2 regions of the Aliiglaciecola aliphaticivorans genome follow, and region 1 is predicted to be linked to the other one. Evidence: predicted binding sites of a transcription regulator. Region 1 holds the regulator's gene; the other holds the start of a gene.
The links. Region 1 encodes FliA, which starts transcription of late flagellar genes. Its sites were predicted from a motif close to CTAAAGNTNNNNNNNNNNNNGCCGATA; they were not measured.
Positions count from the first base shown of each region.

Region 1 (15,929 bases):
ACGATTGTTCAAAGCCAGATATATTACGCCAATGAATTTAAAAGCCTTCAATCGGTTTTGTTTGAAAAATTTAAATTCGTTCCTGATATTGGTTGTTTAAGGAAATGTTTTCCCCTTTTGAATAACTGTTTTCCCACCTAATAAATGTAGCGAGTACCCATGTATTTAAAAGTATTATCCCAATACGTCCGTTTTTTACTGTTAAGCATTATTTTGGTTGGAGTCAGTTTTACTAGCCAAGCTGCAATTAAACCTAAAGTCATTGTATTTGATGTGAATGAAACCTTACTTGACTTGGAGTCTATGCGCACATCCATAGGTAAAGCACTGAATGGAAATGATGATCTCATCAGCTTGTGGTTTTCAACTATGTTGCATAACTCACTGGTGACCACTGTGACCGGCGACTATCACGATTTTGGTAAAATTGGCGTTGCAGCACTGATGATGGTGGCTGAAAGTAACAATATTGAAATCTCCGAGGAGCAGGCACTTACAGCCATTAAAACCCCGTTGTTATCATTGCCTCCTCATCCAGATGTAAAAGCTGGATTAGCGGCATTAAAGTCTCAGGGTTATATGCTCGTAAGCTTAACCAACTCATCAAATAAAGGGGTGGAAACACAATTTAAGAATGCGGGTTTAACCGAGTTTTTTGATAAACGTCTGAGCATAGAAGATATCAAAATCTATAAGCCCGACTTAAGATCTTATGCTTGGGCCCTTGAACAATTAGGGATCAAGCCTGAAGAGGCCTTAATGGTCGCAGCCCATGGTTGGGACGTTGCCGGCGCTAAGGCCGCGGGTATGCAAACAGCATTTATTGCGCGTAAAGGAAAAGCCCTTTATCCCCTTGCTGAAAAGCCCGATTACATCGTTAAAGATTTACAGCAATTAGTAACGATTTTAGAATCTAAATAGAAGCGATAATGATGCAAAGAACAATCTAAATTACTCGACAAAGGGCATTAATCGGCTCTTATCACAAGGGCTCATATCAGATATTACAGTTGAATTTGAATAGATCTTTTTCCTTCGACGTAACTGATATGAGCGAATAACAACACAGATGTTTGTTGCACTTTACCTAGTAATGCTACTGTTAAAGTCTTGGGTTAAATGCACTTATTTAAAAACCAGAATCTTTTCGAGCAAGCCAGTCTTTTAATATGGCTTGGGTGATTATCGGCCGATCGGAATAGAAACCATGAGCCCCTCCTGGTACCACAGCCAGTTCAGCACCCGGGGTTAGTTTAATATAATCTTGAACGGTATCAATGCGCGCCGAGTCATATTGGCCAATCATGAAAAGAGTGCGACTGCCATCAATCTCTGTCAATAAGTGGGTGGCATCGTAGTGTTTAAGCACACCTGTGGATGAAAACTCACTTGGCCCCCACATTTGATTATAAATAAGCGGATTAAATCCCTTTCCACCTACGTTTTTATAATAGTCTTTTGCCGCTTCAGTGGCTGGTTTAGGCTGGTAATAGGGTGAATACAATACACTGTAGGCATTTTCACAAATATCTTCAGCTGGCGGCGAGTCAGACTCACATTGTTTAAGGCTTTCTCTTATAGTTTTTGGTGCTGCCGTTACAAGCAAGTTGGCATCCATGATCCAGTGTGGCGTAGAGATAAATGTACCGCCCAACACCGTGGAGACAGTATGCTGCGGATATTTCGCCGCATATTCGAGAGCCAGCGCAGAGCCCCAACTATGTCCAACCACATGCCAGCGTTCAATGTTAAGTGCTAGGCGTATTTTATCCAATGATTCAACAAAGCGCTCAACGCGCCAATTTGCCGGGGCGTTGGGCTGATCAGATTTACCGCTGTCGAGCTGATCATACATTATAACCCTGCGCTCATTAGCCAGTCCCAACATTGCAGCAAAGCCGTTATGTGTGCCCCCTGGCCCTCCATGAACAAAAATAACCGGGATAGCATCACTGTGAGACAGGCCATTTTGCCTGACATACACTTTGCCGCCTTCGACTTCGACCATTAATTCCTGTTCAGGTGGACCAAAAGGCTCTGTGATATCTGTACTACTTTCAGCTTGTGTAGCTGAAGCCGAAAATGGTATCAGGGTTGATTGAACAGCAATTAAAAAAGCGAGCACTTGCAAAACAGTCATTTTCATAAATGTATATCTCATTAAGGGAATGTTAGTCATTCGATACATGGTTAACACCACGGTAAATCAACTTATCGACGATAAAGATCATCTGCTGATATTACAGAACATATCGCTTAGTTGCGCCATAACTTTATAAACACGACTAAGGAAACCTTTTTAGAATGGATACGAATAAATGCAGTTAGCGAGATTAGAGATATGTTACTGAGATTTTTTAACCGCGATTAACAATTCAGCTTCTGCCCGAGGAAGCTCACATTCACGCATGAGTTCTTCAACACTTGCACCTGCATCGGCCATTTTAGCGGCTTGTGAATACAATTTGGTTTCCGGATCAAGATATTCAATCTCTTCTAATTTATCTTGCATCAAACCAATTTTAACCACTAAATCCTTGACCTTTGCCGCAACTCCCATGGCACCGGATCGCACTTCATGTAATTCTTCTTGGGAATAGGAAAGCTGTTGTTGTAATTGATGAACTTGTAACTGCAAGTCATCAATACGCTGATGACTTGTTCTGTTTCGACGAGAAAAAACGTAGGCTACAATACCGATTAAAATAGTGAATAAAAACACCATCAACACAGACGCCAATTGCCAAGTGAGCATTTAACTATGCCTTTTAAACAAAATAAAACGAATTATAAATCACCTATTTCGTCCCATTCTTCGTCACTGAGTAATTTGTTCAAATCTACCAAGATCAGTAACTCACCATCGCGATTACTCACACCTTGAATGAACTTAGCACTTTCTTCGGTGCCGACATTTGGCGCACTATCTATTTCAGACGAGCGCAAATAAACCACTTCGGCAACACTGTCCACTAGAATACCCACCACCTGCTCTTCAGATTCGATGATAACGATACGAGTGCTATCGGTAATTTCATGGGGCGGAAGTCCAAATCGAGTACGCGTATCAATGACGGTAACCACGTTACCGCGCAAATTAATAATACCTAGCACGTAATCCGGCGCACCAGGAACAGGAGCGATCTCTGTATGCCTAAGCACTTCTTGTACTTGCATAACATTAATTCCATAGGTTTCATCACCTAATCGATAAGTTACCCACTGCAGCACTTCATCATTACTATCAACGGCTGCATTTTTAGCACTTCTTTCATCACTCATATGACTCGCTCCCTACAAGCTGCGTCTAGTTATCATTACTGTTATGTCCCTTGTCTAACAATGTAATCAATTGTTTCACATTCACAAGAGCACACATCTTATCTTTTACCATTCCAGCCAACCAGGGTCTTTTAGAGTTAGCCTTTCGCCATTTGACATCATCTTGCGCTAACGTTGTGGTTGTAACCAAACTTTCGCACGCTAACCCCCAACCACTTGAATCTAACATTATTAAGTATTGATAATTTAATGATTCTGCCAGTTCTTCATTGTATTTTTCTGGCATGACCCACAAGGCCGTATCGACTACGTTTAATTTTTCATCTCTGTGAAGCATAACACCTTTAAACCATTTAGGTTTAGCAAACAAGGGCCCCACTTTTTTAATCTTATGTATGCCACCAAGCTCTGTAAGAGGCAATGCCAAGGTTAAACCAGCCACGTCAAAAAATAACACTTGAAAATCAGCGGTTGGCACTGAAAAATCTGGCTCTGTCGATTCATTCTCTGATGAACTTTTAGCACTTACCAATGCCTCGGGGGTAACTTTAGCTTGGAGTACTTGTGGTTCATTAACAGGGGCGGCAAGGCCCTCTTGCTTTTGCTTTGGTGTAACAGCAGCTGTTGATAGTAACTTAGCAACGCTTTCTAGCTGCAAAGTATCCTCGGCTGCATCTTCGGTCAACGGCAAAGCATCCTCGGTCAACAGTGACGTGAGGTAATCTTCTACCACATCTTCTTTTGCAAAGGTGTCTTTACTCATTTGACATAATCGATTTTATTTTTTAATTGTGACAGTAAATTTTTATATGCAAAAACCCCTCGGGTTTTAGGGCTAAACAACGAAGGAGGTGACTGTGCCTGACTAGCATCCCGGAAGCGCGTATCTACAGGAATAACGCCTGACCACACCCTGCCCTTGTAATTGTTGCATAAATCTTTGTATGCATCTGAAGCCGCATTAACGCGCTTGTCATACATTGTAGGTACAATAATATAATCAAAATCTCGCTTTTGCGACCTCGACATTATTTTTAAGGTGTGCATCATCCGCTGCAAACCTTTGAGGGCTAAAAATTCAGTTTGTACCGGTACAATTAGCTTGTCACAAGCGGCTACCGCATTGACCATTAAAACACCCAATACAGGAGGACAGTCGATTAGAACATAGTCAAATTCATCTTCAATTTTTGAAAACGCTTTTTTCAATATCAGCCCCATACCTGGACGGGTGCCCATGGTACGATCTAAGGTAGCTAACGCCATTGAAGAAGGCAAAATAAACAATGAATCGAGTTTGGTAGAACATAGACTGTCCAACACAATGTCTTTATCTAGTTCATCTCCCGCGATGAAAACGTCGTGGACGCTATGGGATAATTGCTCAGCATCAACTCCAAAATAATAACTCAAAGACGCTTGGGGATCTGTATCAACCAGTAATACTCGCTTTCCTTGTTGAGCGAGAATTCCCCCTAAGGTCACAGTAGTTGTGGTTTTACCTACACCACCTTTTTGATTAGCGATGGCCCAAACTATCACCGGAGAGCTCTTTTAGAAGAATGGACATAGGTGCTCATTTTACTCGCATTTCCAGCATAATGCTCTTAGGGATTTCAAACAATGGTAGGTTTCGCTCAGAAATATTCGCTTTAGTAATCGCTTGAGGCATGCCATAAACCACGCTTGTCTGTTCGTCTTGTGCCCAAATTTTAGCGCCTTTTTGTTTCAGCGCTGCACAGCCTTCTTTTCCGTCTGCCCCCATACCAGTTAAAATAATAGCCAATACGTTCCCAGCGTAAACCTGACTCAACGACTGAAAGGTTAAATCGACACTTGGCTTGTACAGGTGATGGTCGCGGCTCTCAACCTCGGTTATTTTTACTCTCGCATTATGGCTTAAGCCCTCAATTAACATTTGTTTACCGCCAGGTGCTAAATATGCACAACCGCTAACTAAGCGCTCACCATGGGTCGCTTCTTTCACAGTTATGTTGCACATCTGGTTCAAGCGATTGGCAAAGGCTTTAGTAAAGCTGCCAGGCATGTGTTGCACAAGAACAATGGGGTGAGGAAACGTCTCCGGTAATTCGGTCAGGATATTTTGCAAAGCAATAGGCCCACCTGTAGAGGTACCAATTGCCAACAATTGATACTCTTTTCCCGAAGAGCGGCGAATATTAGTAAATGCTGGTTCTAAATTAGTTTGTGCTGTTGCAGGTGCTACGGCAACGCTAGAACTTCTCATAAACACGTGAGTATTGCCAGGTCTGCCAGGAGAAGATAACGGTGTATTTGGTTTGACTCCGTGACGTCGAGCTACCAAGCCTCGTTTTGAGGCTAGTATTCGTACTCGAGTCTGCAGTAACTCACTCGACTCTTTACTATTTCTGGCAATATCTTCAAACTTCTTAGGTAAAAAGTCTAATGCACCAGCATCAAGTGCGTCTAAAGTGGCTTGTGCGCCCTCTGAGGTTAACGATGAAAACATTAAAATGGGTAGGGGATGCACTTTCATGATCCGCTTAACAGCTGTAATACCATCCATGACGGGCATTTCAACGTCCATTGTAACAACATCCGGCTTTAGCTCTGCGACCATTTTAATCGCTTCTTCACCATTACGGGCAATACCTATTACTTCCAACAGGCGGTCTTGATTTAGAATGTCTTTTACACGTCGGCAAAAAAAACTAGAATCATCAACTACCAATACCCTATATGCCATTACAAAAAAGCGTCCTTTTATTTAATTATTATTTCTTTTTAGCATACCGCTTTAATAAGCTCGGAATATCGAGAATTAGGGCAATGCCGCCATCACTAGTGATGGTTGCCCCCGCCATACCAGGCGTACCTTGTAACAGTGCATCAAGCGGCTTAATCACCACTTCTTCTTGGCCAATTAAACTATCGACAACAAAACCAACTTGCTGGGTTCCAATTTGTACAACCACGACGTGTCCCTGATTTTTATCGCCACTGCCACCTAGCTTAGTTAACCAGTCACGCAGATAAAAAAGAGGAATCGCTTTTGAACGCACTATCATAGTCAATTGACTATCAACGGTATTGGTTTTACTCAAATCCATATTGATAATTTCATTTACCGCGCCCAGGGGCAAAGCAAAAGTTTGTTCGCCCACAACAATCATCAAAGTAGGCAGGATAGCTAATGTTAAAGGGACTTTAATTTCTAAGCGAGTACCTTTACCTAACTCGGAACTAATATTGACAGTACCATTGAGTTGATTAATCTTGGTTTTCACCACGTCCATGCCCACACCGCGTCCAGAGATATCAGATATTTCTGTTTTAGTGGAGAACCCCGGGGCAAATATAAGATTGAATGCTTCTTCATCAGTCATTCGAGCAGCAGCATCAGCGTCTAACACGCCGCGACTAATAGCGATATCTTTTAACTTGTCAGGATCCATGCCTTTACCATCATCTTCAATGGTAAGCAGTATATGATCACCTTCCTGTGAAGCTGCCAGCTTTACTGTTCCTAGTGAAGGTTTTCCCACAGCTAAACGCTCTTCAGGCATTTCAATACCGTGATCGACTGAGTTTCGCACCAAATGAACCAGAGGATCGGCCAAAGCTTCAACTAGATTTTTATCTAAATCTGTTTCCTCACCTTCTAGAATCAAAGAAATTTCTTTTTTAAGGCTTCGTGCTAAATCTCTTACGACTCGAGGAAATCGGCCAAATACCTTTTTAATGGGCTGCATACGGGTTTTCATAACCGCGCCTTGCAAGTCGCCAGTCACTACATCAAGATTGGCAATGGCTTTAGTCATGCTCTCATCGTTGATATTAACCCCTAAACTCAACAATCTATTTCTAACCAATACCAACTCACCAACCATATTCATAATCTGGTCTAGACGCTTGGTATCTACCCTTACGGTCGTCTCACCTTGGGCACCGGCAACAGGTTTCTTTTCTTTTTCGTCTTTTTTCACGACGGGTTTAGGAGCCGCAGGTTTAGGTGTAATAGAGGGTTTTTCGTTAGTTACACCTGATTGAGATTTAGTCTCAGATGTAGGAGTTTGTTTTGCTGTTGGCGCTGGTGTCGGCGCTGGCGAAACAGGTTTGCTAACCGCTGCAGGCCCTTTGCCTTCCCCGTGCAATTGATCAAGCAAGGCTTCAAATTCATCATCTGAAATATCATCTGAATCAGAACTGCCTGCTGATGCAGAAGCTGCTGTTGGCTCGGATGGAGACGCCGGTTTAGAAGGCTCTGTTGGTGTAGAAGGTTCTGTTGGTTGCGCTTTATCAATTGAAAAGCTTCCTTCACCATGGAGTTGATCAAGTAAGGCTTCAAATTCGTCATCAGTGATATCTTCATCACTGGCACCACTCATCAAATCCGCAGGGACTGCGTCTTCATTTGCTGAGTTTGTTGAAGAGCCTTCAGCATCTTCATCAGTTTCTGTTTTACTTCCATTAAAAGTTTTGGAACCATGGAGCTCATCTAATAGCGCTTCAAATTCATCCTCGGTAATATCTTCCATGTCGTCATTCGATTCATCGCTTTTTACCTCAACCACCTCTTCTGTAACCACAGGAACTTCAGGGGTAGGCGAAGATGGATCTTCTGATTCAGGTTTGCTCAAACGGTGAAGGGTTTCGATAAGTTGGGGGTCGGCTGCTTCCAGGGGTTCGCGCTTTTTTACACTTTCAAACATTTCTACAACCACATCTGTGGCTTGCAAAATAACATCCATCAACTCAGGTGTTAACGTTCGTTGCCCATTTCGCATAGTATCGAAAACGTTTTCGGCACCATGACAAATGTCCACCAGCTCAGTGAGCGACAAAAACCCTGCCCCCCCTTTTACCGTGTGGTAGCCACGAAAAATCGCATTCAATAAGTCAGAATCATCAGGGTTGTTTTCAAGATCTACAAGCTGCTCTTGCAGTTGCTCTAGTAGTTCACCTGCTTCTACTAGAAAGTCCTGTAGAATCTCTTCATCAACTTCAAAAGACATGAATAAATACCTCTTAAAACCCTAGACTAGACAATAAGTCATCTACATCGTCTTGACTGGTAACTACATCATCTCGCAATTCTGCATCAATAATAGGTCCTTCAGCTTTCACCACTTCTGTTTCAGCTTTAGATTTATGAGGACTTTCATCTGCTTTTGTGATTAATGGACTGGTTTCAGAAGCACCAAAGACTTTCAACATATGGACTAAACTATCTTCCACTTCTTTTACAAGTTCAATGACTCTGCGTATCACTTGTCCGGTAATATCTTGATACCCTTGAGCCATCAGTATATCGGTTAACAAGCCTGTCAATTTATCGGTATCTTTTGAAGACTCCTCCAACAAAGCATCCAAGTCATTGCACAAGGATTTAAATTCACCCAGTTGCAATTCCCTCGTCATCAGCTTTTTCCATTCCGGTAGCAAATTACTAATTCCGGAATGCAGTTTTTCAGCAATTGGCATACTCGCTTCCACGGCATCCATTGTATTATTTGCTGCTTTTTCGGTCGTTTCTAAAACATAATTGAGACGACTTTGCGCATCGGGAATATCTTCGTTGGCTAAATCTGAAATACGTTCGTCGAGTTGAAAGCTGTTCAGGGAATCATGAAGTTGGCGGGTCAATTTCCCCACCTCTGCAAATAATTCAACAGAATTAGTTAACGAGGTTTCTTCAAGTAATTCACTGGCTGCCTGGTTATCTCCACGCTCCAGCAACTCAACTAATTTTTTAGCATCATCAAGAGACATTGGAGCTTTATTAGAACCGGTCATATAGACACTCCTAACTTCATTACAGATTAATTATCAACCAAGTCTCTCAAAAATTTTGTCTAGTTTTTCCTTTAACGTTGCCGCAGTAAAAGGCTTTACAACGTAACCGTTTACACCGGCTTGCGCGGCCGCAACAATTTGCTCTTTTTTAGCTTCAGCAGTAACCATTAACACAGGTAAATGTTTTAAACTATCATCTGCGCGTATTGCTTTGAGCAAGTCAATTCCTTGCATTCCTGGCATATTCCAATCAGTTACCACAAAATCAAAGTCACCTTGTTGCAGCATAGGTAGTGCGGTACTGCCGTCATCGGCTTCTTGAACACTGGTATATCCCAGATCTTTAAGTAAATTTTTGATGATACGTCTCATCGTTGAAAAGTCATCAACAACAAGAATTTTCATATTTTTATCCAAAACTATCTCCAATGAGGATTAAATCAAATGGTGTTTTATTATTCTTCGCTTAATCGCCAAGATTGCATTTTGCTTTTCAGTTTTAGCATTGCTTGACTGTGAATTTGGCTCACTCTAGACTCACTGACTTCGAGTACTTCGCCAATTTCCCTAAGATTCAACTCCTCATCATAATACAATGACAAGACGATTGCTTCTCGTTCTGGTAATGTCGTGATTGCATGGGCTAATGCTTTTTGAAATGAACCTTGTAGTAAATCTTGAAATGGCGTATCACTGCCTTTATTTTGCTCAGTAGAAATAACATCTTCAGTGATGCCCAAGTCTTCGATACCGATAATTTTGCCAGCGTTAACTTCATTCAACATTTGATGATATTCAGCTAAACTGACTTCTAACTTTTCAGCGATGTCTACGTCTCTGGCATCTCTACCTGTTTCACGTTCAACCTGATTAATAGCTTGGGTGATTGCCCGACCATTTTTGTGAACAGATCTTGGTGTCCAGTCGCCTTTGCGGATTTCGTCTAACATGGCACCGCGAATACGGATCCCTGCAAAGGTTTCAAAACTTGCCCCCTTAGAGCCATCGAAATTTTTTGCAGCTTCAAGCAATCCAATCATGCCAGACTGAATTAAATCATCCACTAAAACACTGGCTGGTAACCTGGCTAACAAATGATGCGCAATACGCTTAACCAAGGAAGCATGTCTTTCTACAAGTTGAGCCAAATCGGCTTGTTGTTGATAAGCTGCTGCCCTTTTATTCACCGTTGCCCACCTACCATTTTCTCGCTGACAAGTTGTTCTAGGAAGAACTCTAAATGCCCACCTGGTTGATTAGGGATTGGCCAATGAATAGCTTTATCTGCGAGTCCTCTAATGGCCACAGATGCTGGTGAACCTGGATATGCATCTACAATGGCTTTTTGTTTGCGAACGGATTTTCGAATATTTTCGTCGTAAGGAACGGTAGCGACGAGCTCTAGCGCAACATCAAGAAAGCGGTTAGTCACTTTAGATAACTTAGCAAATAACTCTTGACCTTCGCGCATATTACGCACCATGTTAGCCACAATTTTAAAGCGAAACACACCATGCTCTCTATTCAGTAACTTAATCAGAGCATAGGCGTCAGTGAGTGACGTTGGTTCATCACATACCACCATCATGATATCTTGAGAGGCTCTGGAGAAACTTAACACCATATCGGAAATACCTGCCGCAGTATCGACAATAAGCACGTCTATATTAGTGCGCAATTCACTAAATGCTCGGATCAGACCAGCGTGTTCCGTCGGACTAAGCTCCGTCATTGATTGGGTACCGGAGGTTGCCGGCGCAATCAAAATCCCATGGGGTCCCATCACTAAGACTTCATCTAAGGTACACTCACCAGATAAAACATGGGAAAGATTTTTTTCTACTCGCAAGCCTAACATGACGTCAACGTTTGCCAACCCTAAGTCAGCATCCAATACCATGACGCGCTTGCCCATTTTAGCCATTGAGATAGCCGTATTTAAGGTGATATTAGTTTTACCCACTCCACCTTTGCCACCGGTTACCGCAATCACTTTAATTAATCGAGATTGATTCATTCGTCTTAAGCTTCTCGCTTGGTCGTCGATCATATTGCTAATGCCGATTTATTCTGTTCTGAATTAGCAGTATGGATCAAACCATATTTTTTATAAAGCTTAGCTGCTGCAGAGATTAAAAACTTCGCATCTGCAACTTTAATATCTTCCGGGACTCGTTGCCCATCGGTTAAATAGCTTACAGCTAGCTTATGTTCTATTGCCACACTTAACGCTTCTCCGAGACTATAACTCTCATCGAGCTTGGTTAAAATACATCCCTGCAAATCAGTTGTGCTAAATGCACTAAGAGTATGTTCCAACACTTTATATTGAGCATTGGCTTGAATTACAACATACTTCTTGATGTTAGCACATGAATGCTGATTTAAGGTATCTAACTGCTTGATTAAGCGAGAATCTCTTTGCCCAAAACCGGCAGTATCAATTAAAACCAAACGTTTGTTGCGTAGTTGAAAGAGTATATCTGACAATTCTTCTGCGTTTTGTGCTTTTTTTACGCTACAGCCAATAATTTTACCGTAAGTTGCCAATTGTTCAAAAGCTGCAATACGATAGGAATCAATTGTCACCATGGCAATTTGGTCTGCGCCGTACTTTTGTGCGGCTCTAGCAGCCAATTTTGCAATAGTTGTGGTTTTACCCGTGCCCGTAGGTCCCACAAGGGCAACCACTCCTTTGTCAGCAAGAATAGCATTACCCGTGGTTTGAATACGATTAGACAATAGTTTAAGTAAAAATAACCATGCTTGTCTTTCATCTGCATTTTCGGGGGTATAAGACACTATGTCATCGGCAATTTGGCTACTTATGCCCATATCAACTAATCGTGAGGTTAAATATCCATGCATAGGATGAGCACTTTGACGCTCTTGCTTGAGCAATCCAGAAACTTGAAATTGAAGAACGTTTCGTAACGAATTCAACTCGCTCTTTATTTCACTTATGGCGGAACTTGACACCGTTTCAGGGGTAGCATTTTTTACCTGACTTAGGTTATTCACGTTGTGAACATGGCTTTCACTCTGGGCATCGGAAGAATTCGCAGCGGCTTGCTTTTCGAGTAATTCACGCAAACTGTCTGGGCCAGTATCACCAATAATTTCACTTAGGCTGGGGACTTTTTGCTTACTAGCTGGTGCACTTTGCCCTTGGGTCAATTTAGCGCTGCTAGAATGTGACTGGGCATGCTTCCCAGTGGTTGCGCTACTATTCACACCGGTGCTAGGTTGCATATTAATGTGATTAGGTTCGCCAATGGCTTCCGGTTTTGCTTGATCGTATGCCGCAACAATCTCAATTCCTTCCGAAGTTTTCTTGTTGGACATAATCACTGCATCTCCACCAAGTTCTTTTTTAACTTGGTTAAGTGCATCACGCATGTCTTTTCCGATAAAACGTCTAATTTTCACATTGCCCCCCAAAGAAGCATCTGGTCTAGTTTAAATAAATTACTCTGCGCCATTTTATTGACCCACTGCACTGACAATTCGAATTTGTTTGTCGCTTGGAATTTCCTGATAAGACAACACATGCAATCCCATCACTGAATGTTTGAAAAACTTTGAAAGTACAGGTCTGAGCATACCCGAGGTCAGCAGAACAGCAGGCTCACCTTCAAGCTCTCTTTGTTGCGACGCTTCTGTTAACGAAGTTTGCAATTTTTCTGCCAAGCCTGGCTCTATTCCCGCACCATCTTCCCCACCGGCTTGCAATGATTGATGGAGCATTTGTTCTAAATCTGGTGCCAATGTAATAACCGGTAACTCTTGTTCGTTATTATTGATTTCCTGCACAATCAAGCGTTTTAACGATATTCTCACCGCAGAAACCAACACATCTGGATCTTGAGTTTTAGGACCATATTCACAAAGGGTTTGTACAATGCTACGCATATCACGAATAGGCACGCCCTCGTAAAGTAGGGTTTGCAACACTTTCACTACTGTGCTCAATGGCAGGACTTCTGGTACTAACCCTTCAACTAATTTAGGGCTGTTTTTAGCGAGCATATCGAGAAGCTGTTGCACTTCTTCATGACCTAATAATTGATAGGCATTATTGGTGAGCAATTGGCTAAGGTGTGTTGCAACGACGGTAGCGGCATCTACAACGGTATAACCTAAGGTTTGCGCGTGCTCCCGCTGTTGCGGGCGGATCCAAACGGCTTCTAAACCAAACGCCGGATCTCGTGTTGCGGTGCCGTCTAACTTTCCAAATACTTGTCCAGGATTGATAGCCAATTCATCATCATGACTAATCTCAGCATCCCCCACAGTTACGCCTAGCATAGAGATGGTGTAACTATTCGGGTTTAAATCTAGATTATCGCGGATATGCACAGGAGGAATTAAGAACCCCAATTCTTGAGATAACTTTTTACGGACACCTTTTATGCGCGTCAGTAGCTCACCACCTTGGGTTTTATCCACCAGTGGTATTAACCGATACCCCACTTCTAGACCAATGGTGTCAACATGTTGTACATCATCCCAACCAAGCTCTTTAATCTCTTGAGGTTGGCTTGGCTCCTGAGTATTTTCCAATACCTGAGGTTCCGCGGCTTGTTTCTTTGCATTCCAAAAGTTGTAGTAGGCTACGCCACCAACAAAAGCGCTAAAACCAAGAAAAGCTAAATGAGGCATTCCTGGTACTATGCCCATCACGAACAAAATGCCAGAGGTCACATAAAGGGCTTTTTGATTCCCTAATTGACGTCTCATTTCCTGACCCATTTCTTGTGAATCATTTTCACGGGTCACAATAATGGCAGTAGCAACCGATAGTAATAAGGAAGGTATTTGGGCAACTAGGCCATCACCTATGGTGAGTATCGTGTATATTTCAATCGCTTCACTAAAGGCTAAGTCATGCTGAATAATACCGATAAACAAGCCACCAACAATATTAATAAGCATAATGAATAAACCAGCGACGGCATCTCCTTTTACAAACTTCGATGCACCGTCCATTGAGCCGTAAAAATCCGCTTCGCTAGTAATTTCCATGCGTCTTTTTCTTGCTTCATCTTGATCAATATAGCCAGCATTCAAATCCGCATCTATCGCCATTTGTTTACCCGGCATGGCGTCCAAGGTAAAACGTGCACTTACTTCTGAAATACGTCCTGCACCAGCGGTTACCACTTTAAAGTTAATGATCAGTAAGATGGCAAAAACCACAATACCTACTGCATAATTGCCTCCAATGACCACTTCACCAAAAGCTTGTATAACCTTACCGGCGGAATCGCCACCTTCATGCCCCTCTAACAAGACAATTCGAGTGGAAGCTACATTTAATGCCAAACGCAGTACCGTCGCGACTAACAATACGAGAGGGAAAATACCAAAATCCACAGGTTTATTGGTAAAAACTGCCACCAAAATGACCATAAGTGATAGGGCGATATTAAAACTAAAAAGAATATCCAGCAGAAATGCAGGCATCGGTAGAATCACCATGCCCATAATGGCTAGCACTACGATTGGGGCGCCGATCCCATTCATAAAGCTCTTGACCTGATTTTTATCTACCCGATTAAGGTAACCTGCAAGTTCCATAAACAATTTTTTGACGGTTGTGAATATAATCATAGGTTTTGCAACAAACGCGCCAAAAATATCGACTGATAATTGACGTTTTCCCAACTTAGAATAATCAACTAAGCCAATAGGACACGGTTGCTAAGGAAATTGGGTGGGGGGTAATTGAAATAGCACGTAATAAGCGTTTTAGTTGAGCTAGATGTGAGTGTTAGATAGCCGCGTTTCGTAGTGAGTTTGGAACAACAAACATAAAAAAACCCGGCAAAACTGCCAGGTTTTTTGATAAATTAGTTTAGCTTACTTAGCAGCAATTTTTCTGCGCACTAATAAACCTAGGCCAGCTAACATAAGCACTAAAGCCGAAGGCTCTGGAACATAGGTTACGTCGCCAAGTGTTGTAATACCAAAGGCGTCAAGATAAGGCCCGTCTATATTGCCACTTGCATCGTACAAATATTCATCAATAACAACTATACCATCGTAATTGCCAACATCTAACGTTAATACGTAGTCTGGCATAGCGCCAAATAAAGCGAATGTTTCAATTAAAAAATCTAACCCAGCATTTGGATCAAATGGATTAATACCCGCTATAATTGGAAGGCCAAAATCCGCTGACTCACCATCAGCCATGGTTAAAGCTAAGTCACCGATAGACAAATCAAGGTCTACAGTGCTTAAGAAACCTACTGCATCCGCGTCTTCAGTATTGTAAGTAACAGAACCTATAACCTGAGGACCTAAATCAATATTGAATGGATTAAAATCAGAAAACTGAACATCTGCATAGATATCTTGTTGAATAATCGCGCCAGCGTTTGCTGACAGAGACATTCCCAATGTTGTTGCCATAAGACCTGTCGCGAGCAAAACTTTTTTCAAATACTTCATACTAGTGAACCTTAATTATTGTTTTAAACGATTTCGTTCATTATTTATTGTTATTGTTATAGTGTTTTTGAATCATCGGTCACGACTTAAACAGTGCGACCTCTGCCACTAAGTAAAGCAATTACCGAACCAATTTATTTTTATCAAAATAATCAGTAACTTATTTTCACATGAATAAATAGGGCAAGAGAGATCGTTAAAATATTTGACACTTAATCGCTATATCATTGCTCACTTTCTGGTGTTTTTTTATGCGTCTATTTTTGTTCTGATGCCTTTTCTTGCTCTGGCTCCGATACTTTATTCGGTGATACGGCAAAATCGCAATCGGACTCTTCATGGTCGCCAACCACATCTTCCAATCGCACTTTATCGACACTGCGAAAAGTGTTAATTGGTCCCGCTAACGCATA
Region 1 covers NZ_BAAGTF010000097.1:41,497-57,425, reverse strand. The annotation lists gene ACYVIL_RS22005 (haloacid dehalogenase type II) at 160-921, shown strand; gene ACYVIL_RS22000 (proline iminopeptidase-family hydrolase) at 1,130-2,146, opposite strand; gene ACYVIL_RS21995 (DUF2802 domain-containing protein) at 2,345-2,755, opposite strand; gene ACYVIL_RS21990 (chemotaxis protein CheW) at 2,788-3,282, opposite strand; gene ACYVIL_RS21985 (chemotaxis protein CheW) at 3,308-4,045, opposite strand; gene ACYVIL_RS21980 (ParA family protein) at 4,042-4,824, opposite strand; gene ACYVIL_RS21975 (protein-glutamate methylesterase/protein-glutamine glutaminase) at 4,859-6,010, opposite strand; gene ACYVIL_RS21970 (chemotaxis protein CheA) at 6,039-8,279, opposite strand; gene ACYVIL_RS21965 (protein phosphatase CheZ) at 8,293-9,060, opposite strand; gene cheY (chemotaxis response regulator CheY) at 9,094-9,477, opposite strand; gene ACYVIL_RS21955 (RNA polymerase sigma factor FliA) at 9,516-10,247, opposite strand; gene ACYVIL_RS21950 (MinD/ParA family protein) at 10,244-11,110, opposite strand; gene flhF (flagellar biosynthesis protein FlhF) at 11,107-12,489, opposite strand; gene flhA (flagellar biosynthesis protein FlhA) at 12,544-14,640, opposite strand; gene ACYVIL_RS21935 (PEP-CTERM sorting domain-containing protein) at 14,923-15,516, opposite strand; gene pssA (CDP-diacylglycerol--serine O-phosphatidyltransferase) at 15,774-15,929, opposite strand, start outside.

Region 2 (15,929 bases), on a different contig from region 1:
TCGAAATGTGCTTATTTATTTCTCGTTAAGTAATAAGCGGAAAATCCTGCAACAAATTGCCGCTTGCCTGCAAAACCATGGAGCTTTATTCCTTGGCGCCTCTGAGTCTATCGCAGAGTTAAATCAATTGTTTAGTCTGGAACGCAATAATCCAGGTATCTTTTATATTAAAAAAAGCAATTGATTCAATCGGTTACACTGTTTCATCTGTTTACCTCCCTTTTATTCTAAATGTCTTGGCATAGGCCTTGCTAAATTTTTCTCAAGCGAGTTTTAAGTTGAGAACAGTATGGCAATTAGTCTTGATAAATTAACCGGCCTTCATAGTCGAGCAATGCAGGTGAGAACCGACACCATGGAAGTTATTTCTGGGAATTTAGCTAATGCTAACACCCCTGGTTATAAAGCACGTGGTGTCGATTTTCAAAAAGCCATGCAATCAGCAAATCAAGATCGTCAGCAAAATATGACCCGTACCCATGAAAAGCATTTCGAAGGAACCATGCAATCTCAAGCCAGTATTGAGTTTCGTATTCCTTTGCAGCCCGATACTGGAGACGGTAACACCGTAGAAGTACAAGCTGAGCGTAATGCTTTTTTAGAAAACGGCATGCGGTATCAAGCAAGCATACAATTTTTGAATGGCAAGATTAAAGGTATGAAAAAAGCACTAGCTGGAGGGCAAGGCGGATGAGTTTATTTAGAGTTATGGACATTGCTAGCACTGGCATGAGTGCGGAAAGCGTTCGATTGAATACTACAGCCAGTAATATTGCCAATGCCAACAGCGTTAGCAGTAGCTATGACGAAACTTACAAGGCTCGCCATCCTGTTTTTGCTGCTGAGATGCAACGAGCAACAGAGTCACAGTCACAAGGTTCAGGCGTGCAGGTGCTAGGTATAGTCGAAAGTCAAAAGCCACTGCAAATCGAATACAGTCCAGGCCACCCCATGGCAGACAGTAACGGTTATATCTATAAACCCAATGTGAATGTGGTTGAAGAAATGGCGGACATGATGTCTGCATCAAAATCTTATGAAACCAATGTTCAACTGGCAGACACTACCAAACGTATATTTAGACGTGTATTGCAACTTGGTCAGGGTCAGTAAATCACTGATTTAGTGAGGAAAGTAACGTGGAAATATCAAAAACAACAGGATTAGACTCTAACCTGTATGTGCAAGAAGAAACTGTACCAATTGATGATGGTAGTAATGAACGGTTAAGCCAGGAAGATTTTTTCTCTTTGCTCACCGAGCAATTGGCGAATCAAGATCCCACTAAACCTGTAGACAATGATCAAATGGTGTCGCAAATGACTAGTTTCAGTATTTCTGAGGGCATAGATTCATTGAATACTAAATTTACTGAGTTTGCCACTAGCATGACTTCAAACCAAGCGCTACAGGCATCAAGCCTAATCGGTCAAGATGTGTTATTGCAAGGTAATGTTGGTCATTTAAGTGATACCAGCACTGGTGTGACAGGGGTGGTGATTACCGACCAGACTACCCAAGACTTACAAATTACCATTGAATCAGCATCCGGTGAATTAATTAAAACCATTGATGCGGGTACGCAGACCGCGGGAAATATTCAATTTTCATGGGATGGTAAAGATGCAAACGGCAATGATTTGCCTGCTGGCGATTATGCTGTGTATGCACAAGGTACGCAAAACGGAGAATCGACGACTTTACCCACAGCGGTTAATAGACATGTGGATAGCGTCAGTTTTGCAAGTAACAATCAAGGTGTCATTTTAAATTTGGATGGCGAAACAAGTGTCAATTTGAGTGATGTCATTCAAATCGGTGGTTAATTAAAAATGTTAGCCCTTTAGTTTAGGAGAGAATAAACGATGTCTTTTAACATAGCATTAAGCGGTGTTTCAGCTGCTCAAAAAGATCTAGATGTCACTGCAAATAATATTGCAAACGTAAATACTGTCGGTTTTAAAGAATCGCGAGCTGAATTCGGTGACGTCTATGCTTCGTCGCTATTGGCAGCCGGCAATACAAAAGTAGGTGACGGGGTATTAACCCAAGATGTTGCTCAGCAATTTTCTCAAGGTAGTCTTCAGTTTACCAATACTGCACTGGATCTGGCGATTACTGGAAACGGATTTTTTGCCACTACTCCTGAAATAACCTCTCGTGATTTCTCATTTACGCGAGCTGGGCAGTTTAAACTTGATCAAGATAACTTTGTGGTTAACTCCAACGGTGATAATTTAATGGGCTTCCCGGTTAACGCTGACGGTACGTCTTCATCTGTGGCTTTGAGCACAACTATTCCGGTGAGAATTCCAGACTCTTCAGGCTCACCACAACAAACCACCGAAGTTTCACCTCGCTTTAATTTGCCAGCAGGTGATGATGCTAAAGATATAACCCTTTTTGATCCTGACGATCCACTTACCTATAACGCAGCTACATCTATCACCGTATACGACTCCCTGGGTGATAGCCATGTAATGACTTACTACTTTATGAAAGACTCTGCTGCAACCAATGAGTGGGTAGTCGTTAATTATGTTGATGACACTGCCATTGATACCGCAGGTGACACTGAAAACGTAGCAGGTACAGATCCGAATAATATAGCGGGTTCAGTATCATTGGGGGCAGATGCGGTTTCCGGTTTTAGAATGCAATTCAGCAGCGGCGGTGATTTTATTGGTATTCAGAATGGTGATGGTACGCCTGTTGCGACCGGCGATGTGACGACTGTTCAGTTAGGTAACCCGCCGTTGATAAACGGTTCTGATGCAACTCAGACTATTACAACTAACTTCGCACTTGAAACTGGCAGTGCAACTGCTGATGAGCCAACTCAGTTTGCCTCTTCGTTCGAAGTTACTTCATTGGAGCAAGATGGACTTGCAGTAGGGCGGCTCACGGGTATTGATATTGGCCCAGATGGATTAGTTCGAGCCACTTTCTCAAACGGTACATCAGAGCCTGTTGTGCGTGTAGCTTTAGCTCGTTTCGCTAATGAACAGGGGTTAACTCAACAAAGTAGTACCCAGTGGAAAGAGAGTATTTTGTCTGGTGAAGCCCTAGCAGGTGAGGCGACCACAGGAACCTTTGGAGATGTTAATTCATCAGCACTTGAGCAAGCGAATGTGAATTTAACCACGGAATTGATTGACATGATTATTGCTCAGCGGAACTTCCAGGCCAACTCACGGGCTCTTGAGGTGAATAATCAGCTTAATCAAACTATCTTAAATATTCGATAACTTAGTTTGAGTTTCATAATACCGCTCCAATATGAGCGGTATTTTTTTGTTTGTTTTTCAAAGCATACCCATTACCTAATCATTTAGTCGAGCTCGGGTGATCTTAATCCCTATTTTCTGTGCCGATGGCATCTTTATTGCAATCCTTTAGGTTACGTTAACCAGAGTCAATAAGTTGTCATGGATAAATTACTCTATATTTCAGCCAGCGGAGCCAGCCAAGACCTATTGGGCACGGCTGTGCGCGCAAATAATTTAGCCAATGCGCAAACCAATGGTTTTAAAGCCATGTTGGAAAATGCGAGAGCCATGCCGGCATACGGCGAAGGTTTGCCGACTCGGGTATTTTCAATGACAGAATCACCCTTCAACAATTATGCGGGTGGCGCAATGATCCAAACCGATCGCGAATTAGACGTGGCAATTCAAGGTGATGGTTGGCTTAGCGTAATTGATGCCCAAGGCAATGAAGCTTATACCCGAGCAGGTAGTCTTCAATTGGGGCCAGATGGCGGTCTTGAAGATGCCAGTGGAAACTCAGTGTTAGGGGATGCTGGTGGCATATTTTTGCCCATTCCACTTTCGAATATCAATATTGCTAACGACGGTACCATTTCAGTTCGACCCCAGGGAGCGCCTGAAACGGTATTGGAAGAAGTAGGCAGGTTAAAGCTAGTTAACCCCAATGTGGCGGATATGAAGCGTGGGGAAGACGGTTTATTTCGACTGAAAAACGGTCAAGAAGCGAATGAAGATATCAACGTGCGACTTCGTACTGGAATGGTTGAAGGCAGTAACGTAAATGCCATCGACGAGATGGTGAATATGATCAGCTTACAACGTCATTACGAATTGCAAGTGAAGATGATGAAAAAGGCCGACACTTTAGATATGCGCGGCAATCAACTACTTAGAATAATTTAGTACTAAACATTAAATAGCGGAGGTGAATAATGCACCCAGCACTTTGGATAAGTAAAACCGGACTTGATGCAGCACAAACAGATGTATCGGTGATCTCTAATAACTTGGCGAACGCCAGTACAGTGGGATTTAAAAAGGATAGAGCGATCTTCGAAGATTTACTCTATCAAAATATTAATCAACCAGGCGGTCGCTCTTCGGCGGATACTGAGTTGCCATCAGGGTTAATGTTAGGTGCAGGTAGTAAAGTTGTTGCTACCCAAAAATCTCATACCCAAGGCAATATGCTGACCACTGATAACGCCTTAGATATGTCAATTCAAGGGCACGGATTTTTCGAAATTCTTCAACCTGACGGCAGTATTGCCTATACCCGAAACGGGCAATTTACCTTAGATGATCAAGGACAAATTGTGACACCAGGCGCTGGTTTCTTATTGCAGCCAAATATCACAATCCCTGAAGATGCTCAGCAAATAACCATTTCACAAGATGGCGAAATATCAGCTTCTATTCGTGGCCAAGCTGATCCCACAGTGTTGGGGCAACTGAGTTTATCGAACTTCATTAATCCAACTGGATTGCAGCCAATTGGTCAAAATTTGTATGTTGAAACTGCAGTAAGCGGTGCACCTATACAAGGAGTGCCAGGACTGGAAGGGTTAGGCACTGTGGTTCAGGGCGCGTTAGAGACTTCCAATGTTAACGTCACCGAAGAATTGGTTAACTTAATTGAAAGTCAGAGACTGTATGAAATGAACTCAAAAGTGATTTCATCCGTTGACCAGATGTTGGGTCAGGTGATTCAGCAACTATAGTGGGGTTAATTATGACTAGGTTCGCTTATATTCTATTTACACTGAGTGCATTGGTTCTTAGCGGCTGCGTAAGTTCTCCCATTGCAGGGCCTTCGCCTAATGATCCAAGTTATGCACCAGTGATCCCAGATATGCCTCGTCAAAAGCTAACTCAAGATGGCGCAATTTTTCAGGCAGACATGGCAAACAGTATTTATTCCGATGTTAAAGCGCGACGCATCGGCGATATTATTACGGTGAATCTGCAAGAAAATACCAGTGCTACCAAATCTGCTGGTACAACAACCTCGAAAGAGACAGATGTTAATGTTGATACTGTCATTGGTTTAGGTGGCGAAGCAGTTAACATTGGCGGTCAAAGTATCCAGCTAGGTGTGGGGGCCGACAACGAATTCACAGGCGATGCCCAAGCGAACCAAAGTAATAATTTGAGCGGTAATATTTCGGTAACCGTTATACAAGTTTTACCCAATCAAAATTTAGTTGTACGTGGCGAAAAATGGTTAACCTTAAACAATGGCGATGAGTATATCCGCTTAACGGGAGTTGTACGTCCCGCTGATATTAGTCCCACCAATGAAATCGTTTCAACCAAAATTGCCAATGCACGTATTCAATACAGTGGCACGGGTACCTTTGCGAATGCGCAAAAACAAGGCTGGTTGAATAAATTCTTCTCTTCACAGTGGTGGCCGTTTTAATGAAAACTTCAACCTTACGTTCATCTCTTATTTATTTGCTGATGGTGGTGCTAGTGACTCCATTTGCCCATGCACAGCGAATTAAAGATCTTGCTTCTATCCAAGGGGTGCGAAGTAACCAGCTAGTTGGATATGGCTTAGTTGTGGGTTTACCTGGCACCGGCGAGCAAAGTCCGTTTACCGAACAAAGTTTCCGAACTATGTTAAGTAATTTTGGGATTAGCCTATCTTCAACCGTAAAACCAAAAATCAAGAATGTGGCAGCTGTGGCGGTTCATGCTGAATTACCGGCGTTCATGAAACCTGGGCAAACAATAGATGTTACGGTCTCATCAGTGGGTGAGGCGGCCAGCTTGCGTGGCGGCACCTTATTACAAACATTTTTAAAAGGCTTGGATGGCAAAGTCTATGCCGTAGCACAAGGCAGTCTAGTGGTCAGTGGTTTTGGTGCAGAAGGGGCTGATGGCTCTAAAATTGTGTCCAATACCCCTACTGTCGGGCGCATCGTTAATGGCGCTTTGGTGGAACGAGCCGTTCCTAGTGGCTTGATGCAAAATGATTTCCTAACCCTGAATTTGAACTATCCAGATTTTTCCACCGCCAAATCTTTGGCAGACACCATTAATCAGCGTTTAGGCGCTGATCCTGAAATGGGCTATATGATAGCTACGCCCATTGATGCCGCTTCGGTGAGAGTCTCTGCGCCTCGAGATGTGGGGCAGAGGGTGAGTTTCGTCGCGACTTTGGAAAACTTCACGTTTACCCCAGCTGATGCGCCAGCAAAAGTCATTATTAATAGCCGCACAGGCACTATTGTGATTGGCAAAGATGTACGTTTATTGCCAGCTGCAATAACCCATGGTGGCCTTACGGTCACAATTTCAGAATATCAGACGGTTTCGCAACCCAATGCACTTGCCCAAGGGCAAACTGCTGTTACTAATCAGTCGATTGTTGATGTGAGTTTGGATGATAGTCGAATGTTTAAATTTGACCCAGGTGTGAGTTTAGATGAATTAGTTCGTGCGGTTAACGAAGTGGGCGCTGCACCTGGTGATTTAATGGCGATTCTTGAAGCCTTACAACAAGCTGGCGCCTTACAAGGCGAGCTAATCGTTATTTAATTGCTTGTGAATCAGTGAATTTATTATGGAAATGAACAACCACATTGATCAACAACTAGAAATGTCGCGCAATGTCCATGATTTTAAGGGCATAGATAGTTTGCGTCAGGCAGCTCAAAGTGGTGACAAACAAGCATTAGATGAAGCCGCTAAGCAATTTGAAGCCATATTTGTACAAATGATGCTCAAATCAATGCGAAAAGCACAAGATGCGTTGGCTGACAAAGAGAGTCCGTTCAATTCTCAGCAAGTTAAGTTTTATCGCGATATGCATGATCAGCAATTAGCCGTTGATTTGTCGTCTCGTGGAGGAGTAGGGATTGCTGAGTTGATCGTGCAACAACTTAGTCCCGGTGAAAACGGTTTTATGCCTGCCAGTGCGGTTAGGGATAACGCCAATTTGATGAATATGGTTCATCAAAGGGCTAAAGAGTACGCAGATCCTCAAAGTCATAATGATCCCTTACAGACTAATCAAAGTGTAATGCAACAAAATTCAGCGATGCAAAATGCGCCTAAACAGAGTGCGACTAAACAAAGTGCTTTTGCGTCTCCGTCGGAGTTTATGCAAACTTTGCTACCCCATGCACAAGAAATCGCTCAAAAAATGGGTATCGATCCTAAAGCGTTGTTGGCTCAAGCTGCAGTGGAGACAGGGTGGGGGCAATACATGATCCATACGGGAAGTGGACAAAATACCCACAACTTGTTTGGCATCAAAGCGGACAATCGCTGGCAAGGAGAGACCACTGCAATCAATACTGTTGAATTTGATCAAGGTGTGGCTAAACAACAAAAAGCGCAGTTTAGAACCTATGACTCTTTTGCCGATGGTCTAAAAGATTATGTTTCTTTTGTAACGGACAACCCAAGATACCAACAAGCGTTAGAAAACGTGAATGACCCTGAAGCGTATTTCAGTGCGCTACAAACCGCTGGATACGCTACCGACCCTCAATACGCTAATAAAATTCTGTCGGTATTGAATAGCGACACCTTTAAGTCAGCGTTTTCTACACTAGGGTTTGGCAAACAAAATGCGCAATAACAGTTTTTCGCGGGAGTTAAAAAGATGATCAGAGCTGCCGATTTATACACTATTGCGACCAGCGGTGTTAGGGCAAGCAATCAATTGCTCGCCACCACCAGTAATAATATTGCCAACGTTAATTCCGAAGGCTATGTTCGCGAACGCACAACCTTCGAAAGCCAATTAGTTGGAGGGGTTGGCCGCGGTACCACTGAACGTGTTTTAGATACGTTTGCGCAAAATCAACTGCGCCGAGACACCACCCAAGTAAGTGAATTTGAAACGTATTTTCAACGCTCTAGTGTGTTAGATGACATTTTTGCCAGTGAAGCAAATAGCATCTCAAGTAGCATGAGTCGGTTTTTTAGCTCTTTGCAAACCGCCACTGATGAACCTACAAATATGGCCGCTCGACAACTCGTATTGGGCGAAGCCAATGCCTTGGTGGGCCAGGTGAGTACCTTGTCGCAATTTATGGACAACAAGGAAAAAGAGCTCAATTTAGAATTAGAGTCCACCATAGATACCGCGAATAAGCTAATTGAAACCATAGCCGACCTTAACGCGAATATTCGAATAGCCGAAGGCAACAACTTATTTGATGAACCCGGCGTACTCAAAAATCAACGTGATAACGCAATTTTAGAATTAGCCGAGATAATGTCCATTGAGACCCGTGATAACGGTAACGATGACGGTTCATTGATGGTGAACTTAACCTCTGGTGAATCATTGGTGCTGGAAGATGGATCTTTTAATTTGTTTCAGCTAAGTGGCGATCCCGACCCCGATTACCGAAATTTGTTTTTAGCTAGCACCGGAAAACCTACAACGTTAAGACTACCAGAGCAAAACTTAGGTGGACAAATGGGCGGTTTATTTCGTTATCGTGATGAGATTTTGGCTGAAGGGCAGCGAGAGCTCGGGCAAATTTCCATGGCCTTAACTAGCGCTGTAAATCAGCAGAATAGACTAGGGATGGATTATGATGGCCAACTAGGCGTTAACATATTTTCTAATCCAGAGTTTCAAGGTTTGAATTATTCGGCAAATTCTGATTTATCGTTAACCATGAACGGCAGAATGACCGAAGATGGCGCCAGTAAAATTACCGCTGCTGATTATTTGGTGGAGATCACCGGCACCACGCCCGGGGCTCCCGATACGGTTGATATCAGTGTTACCTTAGTCAACCCTGATGGCTCTTATGTGACTGATATAGACGGTAATGCCATAACACAATCTTATACGGGTTTGGATGCACAGGCCGATAGCTTTACTGAAGTGATCGGTGGTTTGGAACTCGAATTTCCCAATGGCGATAGTTACGCAGTGGGAGATCGATATTTATTCCAACCAACAAAAAGCACAGCCCAATCAATCGAAGTGGTTATGACCAGACCTGAGGATATTGCTTTAGCTTCGCCATTTCGTGTCGATAGTAATTTGGATAATTTAGGAGATGCACGTTTAACTGATTCGACTGTCACTAACACCTTTGTTGATAGCACTTTGACTGATCCTCAGGCATCCGCTTTTGACGGTAGTGGAGGTTTTGTTAGCGGCAGCCCGGCACGTATCGTGTTCAATAGCGAATCTGAATTCGAAATTTTTGATGAATCCGGTGCATCATTAGTCGTGATTTCTGGTGTGACTGACTACAATAATTTAATGGAACAAGCGGCAAGTGATGGTAGTTGGCCATTTTCTGCTTTGACGGATTTTCCTGGCTATGATTTTAGTCTACAAGGTACCCCTGTGGCGGGCGATGAGTTTACCATTAACTACAACACCGATGGGGTAGATGATAATCGCAATGGTTTAAAGTTGGCTGGTCTACAAGACGTGGATATCATGCAACAAAGTAATAATAATGTCGGAAATTTGATCACATTCCACGAATCATACGCCAATATTGTCAGTGATATTGGTGCTAAAACGGCGTCTGCAGATATTTCGATGCAGGCTGCACAAGCGATGCAAACCCAGTCCAGCGATTGGTTTCAATCCGTGTCTGGTGTGAATTTAGATGAAGAAGCGGCAAACTTGATCCGCTTTCAGCAAACCTATGCGGCGGCAGCAAGAATATTAACTACCGCAAGCGAATTATTTGACACCATTTATAGTGCTACAAGGTAAATTGTACTATGGCTAGAATATCCACAAACCAGTTGTATGACCGCAGTATTAATACAATTACGCAAAATCAGGGAACTTTATCAGATGTTCAACAGCAACTCTCATCAGGGAAAAAGTTGTTGCGACCTTCGGATGATCCTGTGGGTGCCGCGCAGGTGGTTAGACTCACTGAAGATCTCGACAAAATTACACAATACAAGCGTAATAACGATTTACTGACTAATTCATTGCAACAGGAAGAGGTGGTTCTTAGCAATATTAATAACGCGTTGGATAAAGCCAGACAATTGATGATCCAATCTGGAAATGGCGTATACGATGAATCTGATTTGCAGGCCATCGGCATAGAGATTGGCGCAATTCGAGATGAAGTATTTAGTCTCATGAATACCCAAAATTCCAATGGCGAGTATATATTTGCTGGCTATCAGTCTCAAACTGAAGCATTTACCTACAACCCATCAGCGGCAGATCAAAAATACACGTTTTCTGGGGATGATGGCGTTAAGCACATCCAAGTATCAGATGCGATGAATATTCAGTCTAATAGCTCAGGAAAGTCGGTATTTGAAAACGTTCTGGCAAGACTTAATTTCAGCGTTACTGGGGACAGTGGACTGGCATCATTTTCTTCTGTCATTAGTGAACAATCCGCTTTTGATAAATTTCATGAAAATAATTATGACGCGGTGACCGCAGCGAATAATCAATTTCAAGGGACTATTATTGCGGGTAATCAAGTTCAAATTGAAAATGTTGGTACTGGGGACATCATTGACACCGTCAATTTTACTTCTGGCGAACCATTTGTATTTAAAGGTATTGAGTTCAATCTAGAAGGAAGTGTAGGGGATACTTTTGACTTTCAACTTGATAAGCCGGAAAAAAATAATATCGCGGAAACCTTAAACAATTTTTATTTGGCGTTAAATGCCGGTGATTTAAGTGATAAAGGACTGAATGAGGCAATTGCTGATGCATTGGTTGGAATTGATAACGGCTCAAAATCTTTAGCCAATGCAACTTCATCTTTAGGTGGACGCATGAATGTAGCAGAATCTGTTTATGAATCGAATTTGGATCTTGAAATTGCCAATAAAACAGCCCGGGCAAATATTGAAGATGTGGATTATGCAGAAGCCGTATCTGAATTGAGTAAACAAGAAACGGCTTTACAAGCTGCCCAGGCTACTTTTTCCAGAGTAACAGGGCTTACCTTGTTTGATTACATCTAGTGTTTGAATTTACAGTTCAAGTTTTGTTAAGTAAATATGGCTTTGATTGTCTATGTGGCTGGAATAATAGCTAATAAATATGCCTTCTTTGCGTTTGATCATACCTGCATAGCTGCAATCTCCACCTGAAGGTAACACCATTACTAGGGTCAGCTTTTGAGTTTCAACATTCATTTTCCAAAGTGCCGTTTTAAATTGTCTGTTTAGCCAGGCCCTGCCGCAAATTAAAATAGTTTTAGGATCGAATTGGATGATCACCGGTGCGCCTATGTATATTTTTAGATCAAACCATTGCCACCGGGTGAAGGGGGGCTTTGACACTCCCCATTGCGCACTAAAAGAGTCTGCATCCCTACGCACTACGGCAAAAGCTTCTCCGCTGTCGCTGAAACATAAGTCACTTTCGTTGGGATAACCAAGACCATGGGTGGCTAGACTGAGTGCATCGGGTTTAAAACATTCAAAAGTACGCAATGGATTGCCTTTGTATAGGTCGAGTTGTTGTTGCGCGCGTTTGTAAGCAAATCCATAGGCCTGTTCACCATGCCAACGAATTCGCCACACCCACCAATTTTTTTCAGCAAACCAATGTGGACTAGACCAACTCAATCCATCTTGCGAAAACCAACATAAAGAGCGGCTATGTAGCCATTTGCCATTTTTATCATAACAACGAGCATAGGCGTTGATTAATAATTTACCATCGGGCATTACGGTTAATTTGGGATCGCGTAGATCGCAATTAGCCATTTTAAGATTGACGCTATTTATTTTTTTACCATTAAAGTCACAAGTCACAATGCGTATATCCCCATCTTTGCTCATGTGATCTGTGGCTTCTCTAAAACTAACGAACAGCTTGTCTACATACACACACATATCAGTAAATGCGCAGTGTTTAGCCGTTTTCCAAATCGAATTAGTCCAATTAATCATCTTTTTTAAAATTTATTTTTGTCTAAAAACCTATTGAATCTCAATTAATTACATTTTGCAAAGCGGAAATTTTTTGCCGTTTTTATAAAAAACGGCAAAATTTAGTTAAAGGGATTTTTCTATCCGTCGATACCCTATCTGAGAGAGCCAGTAACACCGATCTAGTTTTGACTAAGATTGATGTTCTTGAATGTGTTTTTTAACCACCGATTTTATCGGTTGCCAGCGAAACGCTGGACTGAGAGTGTAGGAGAAATCCCATGGGATTATACGTTAACACCAACGTTTCGTCTTTAAATGCGCAACGTCAATTATTTGATTCATCTAACCGTTTAGGCACGTCTTTTGAGCGTTTGTCTTCTGGTTTCCGTATAAACCGTGCAGCGGATGATGCTGCTGGTTTGCAAATCACCGACCGTTTGACCACCCAGGTTCAAGGTCTTAACCAAGCTGTTAGAAACGCAAATGATGCGATTTCTTTAGCACAAACTGCTGAAGGCGCGTTAGGGGAAGTAACAACTTCACTTCAACGTATCCGTACTTTAGCGGTACAGTCACAGAACGGTATTAACACCTCTGCTGACCGCTTAGCCCTGCAAAAAGAAGTTTCCGCCCTTAAAACTGAAATTTCACGTATTGCTCAAACTTCACAGTTTGCCGGCGTAGACATCCTTGATGGGGCATTTTCTGCCGCATTCTTAGTGGGTGCAAACGGTGGTCAAACTATTTCTGTGAACTTGTCTAGAACCAGTGGTTTCGGAGCGTCAGGTCTAGGTATCGCTGGTACTTCAGTTGCCAGTATTACAGAGGCATCTGCAGCGTTAACAGAAATTACTGCTGCAATTTCAACCGTTGGAGCTGTACGTGCCGATTTAGGTGCCCTGCAAAATCGTTTCCAATCAACTATCAGAAACTTAAGTAATATATCTGAAAACGTTGCTGGAGCTCGTTCACGTATTCGTGATACAGATTTTGCGACAGAAACAGCTGAATTGACACGTAACCAGATTATCCAACAGGCCAGTTTAACTGTTTTGTCTCAGGCTAATCAGCGTCCACAATCAGCGCTTCAGCTTCTAGGTTAATAGAATACGATTGGGAAATTAAAGCCAGGGGGTAGTGAATCTGTATTTAATGGCCCAAAACGTAGAGAGTGCGCTCTTTCCCTCCTAACGTAAGAGCGCTTCGCCGGCTAATTTAGTCGGCTTTTTTCTCAACCTAAGTAATTGAAAATAATAGGAATTAATATTTAGTTAGAAATTAGGCTAAAGAATTTTTCGATCCTGTTCGATAAAGATTTCAAGAGCGATGTACAAACTAAAAAAATAATAAGTACACGCCTAATTAAGTGACGTAATAAAACTAATAATAGCGCACTTAGAATCACCGCAATGATCACTAATAATAATAATAGGTCAGGCGGATTGCTTAAATCGTTAGGAGAAAAAAAATGTCTTTATACGTCAACACAAATGTGTCGTCGTTGAATGCTAGTCGTCAGCTATTCACGTCGAACAATAATTTAAGTACAGCGTTTGAACGCTTATCCTCAGGTTTGCGCATAAACAATGCGAAAGATGATGCCGCCGGCCTGCAAATTTCCAACCGACTTACCACACAGATTCTTGGCCTTAATATGGCCGTCAGAAATGCCAATGACGGCATCTCTCTAGCGCAAACCGCAGAAGGTGCATTGGCTGAAACCACGTCCGCATTGCAACGTATTCGTGTACTTGCTGTGCAATCTCAAAATGGTATTAATGGCTCGGCTGATCGTTTAGCACTACAAAAAGAAGTCGATGCTTTAAAACAAGAAATCAGTCGAATTGCCGCAACCTCACAGTTTGGTGGCGTCAACATTCTTGGTGGAGCTTATTCTTCTGCATTTTTGGTCGGTGCGAATCCAGGTCAAACAATTAGTGTCAATATCTCTAGACCCGGTGGGTACGGGACTTCCGGCTTATTCGGTTCGCAGAGTATTGATTCAAATTTAATTTCTGTTGCTTCTGAGGCCGCTGCATCTCGTGCTATGACTGCTGTATTAGGTGCAATTTCCATAATTGATGCTAAAAGAGCGGATTTAGGTGCCATACAAAACCGGTTTCAATCTACCATCAGAAATTTAAGTAACATTTCAGAAAATGTATCAGCGGCTAGATCTCGCATCCGCGATACAGACTTCGCTGCTGAAACAGCTGAATTGACTCGCTGGCAAATAATTCAACAAGCCAGTATCACAGTGTTAGGACAGGCTAATCAACGTCCACAAGCTGCTTTGCAACTGTTGCAATAATAAGAGAGAAAGATCATGAAATATGATGCTGAGCAAGCAACAGGGGCAGGCTGCAACATTGAAGATTGATTGAAGAAAAGAAAACGGCCGGATTGCAAAATGTGGGGGCAGGCTGCAACCGACCGAAGAAGATACGTTTTACTTAAACAACTAGATAACTCACGCTGTATAAAAGCGCGGGCGAATTCTCACTCCATTATCAAGCCATAGGCTTTTTTAATTGGCAGTCGACTGGGCAGAAAAGACGCCAGGAGGTAGTGAGAGGTATTGAGGTATAGGCCATCAATTCCGCCCGTCGACAAGAGCTTTCGCTCTTACTTTTGTACAGCTTTGTCAACCATAATTGCTTGGCAAAACTGTCAGCCATGGTAATGACTGACAATATGATTTTAGCATTTAGTGTGCCAAATTTATATTTAACTGAGTTATCAACACATTTTTTAAGTAAAACTATTAATAAACAGTTAGTTAATTAAAGTTTAGGAGTGTGGATAATGACTTTGTTTGTAAACACAAATATTTCGTCAATTAATGCCAAGAGGCAATTGATTACCACCAACAATGATTTAAGTACCGCTTTTGAGCGTTTATCGTCGGGTTTTCGTATTAATGGAGCCAAAGATGATGCGGCAGGTTTACAAATATCCAATCGTCTAACCACACAAATTTTAGGGTTGGATATGGCAGTCAGGAATGCAAACGATGGTATATCTTTGGCGCAAACCGCCGAAGGTGCTTTGGCCGAAACAACAGTGGCACTGCAAAGAATAAGAGTGCTAGCGGTCCAATCTCAAAACGGCATTAATAATTCAGCCGATCGCCTAGCTTTACAAAAAGAAGTTTCCGCATTAAAAACAGAAATAAGTCGTATCGCCAGCTATAGTCAATTTGGTGGCGTCAACTTGTTGGATGGCATTTATTCAGCAAAATTTCTCGTCGGGGCTAATGCTGGTCAGACAATCAGCGTGAATATTTCCCGTTCCGGGGGGTTCGGTACGTCAGGATTGTTTGCCGGTTACAATATTTCAGTGGCATCAGAGGCCCAAGCTTCAGCAGCATTAACTCGCGTAAGCCAAGCTATTTCAATAATTGACGCTAAGAGAGCTGATTTAGGTGCAATACAAAATCGCTTTCAATCCACAATTCGTAATCTGAGTAATATATCTGAGAACGTTTCAGCGGCAAGATCGCGTATTCGGGATACAGATTTTGCCACAGAAACGGCAAGTCTTACCCGTGCACAAATTTTACAACAAGCGAATTTAACGGTTTTGTCCCAGGCTAACCAGCGGCCACAAGCTGCATTGCAATTACTTGGATAATAGCGGTAAACAAATTAGAGGATCATATTTCTGAGGGTAGGAACTGAGAGGCCAACCCAGAGGCACATTGGAAATGTGTCTAGATTGGCCAAGGATGGCGGTGGTGTCGGCACCACCTAAATAAAAAGCCGACTAACAGGACTGAGAGTGTAGAAGTTT
Region 2 covers NZ_BAAGTF010000019.1:154,538-170,466, forward strand. The annotation lists gene ACYVIL_RS11005 (CheR family methyltransferase) at 1-184, shown strand, start outside; gene flgB (flagellar basal body rod protein FlgB) at 290-694, shown strand; gene flgC (flagellar basal body rod protein FlgC) at 691-1,113, shown strand; gene ACYVIL_RS11020 (flagellar hook assembly protein FlgD) at 1,140-1,826, shown strand; gene flgE (flagellar hook protein FlgE) at 1,866-3,248, shown strand; gene ACYVIL_RS11030 (flagellar basal body rod protein FlgF) at 3,429-4,172, shown strand; gene flgG (flagellar basal-body rod protein FlgG) at 4,202-4,990, shown strand; gene flgH (flagellar basal body L-ring protein FlgH) at 5,002-5,691, shown strand; gene ACYVIL_RS11045 (flagellar basal body P-ring protein FlgI) at 5,733-6,815, shown strand; gene flgJ (flagellar assembly peptidoglycan hydrolase FlgJ) at 6,841-7,863, shown strand; gene ACYVIL_RS11055 (FlgK family flagellar hook-associated protein) at 7,888-9,984, shown strand; gene flgL (flagellar hook-associated protein FlgL) at 9,993-11,219, shown strand; gene ACYVIL_RS11065 (hypothetical protein) at 11,229-12,155, opposite strand; gene ACYVIL_RS11070 (flagellin N-terminal helical domain-containing protein) at 12,416-13,240, shown strand; gene ACYVIL_RS11075 (flagellin N-terminal helical domain-containing protein) at 13,606-14,448, shown strand; gene ACYVIL_RS11080 (flagellin N-terminal helical domain-containing protein) at 14,943-15,770, shown strand.
Region 2: the regulator FliA is predicted to act here: its motif matches at 12,261-12,287, upstream of ACYVIL_RS11070 (flagellin N-terminal helical domain-containing protein).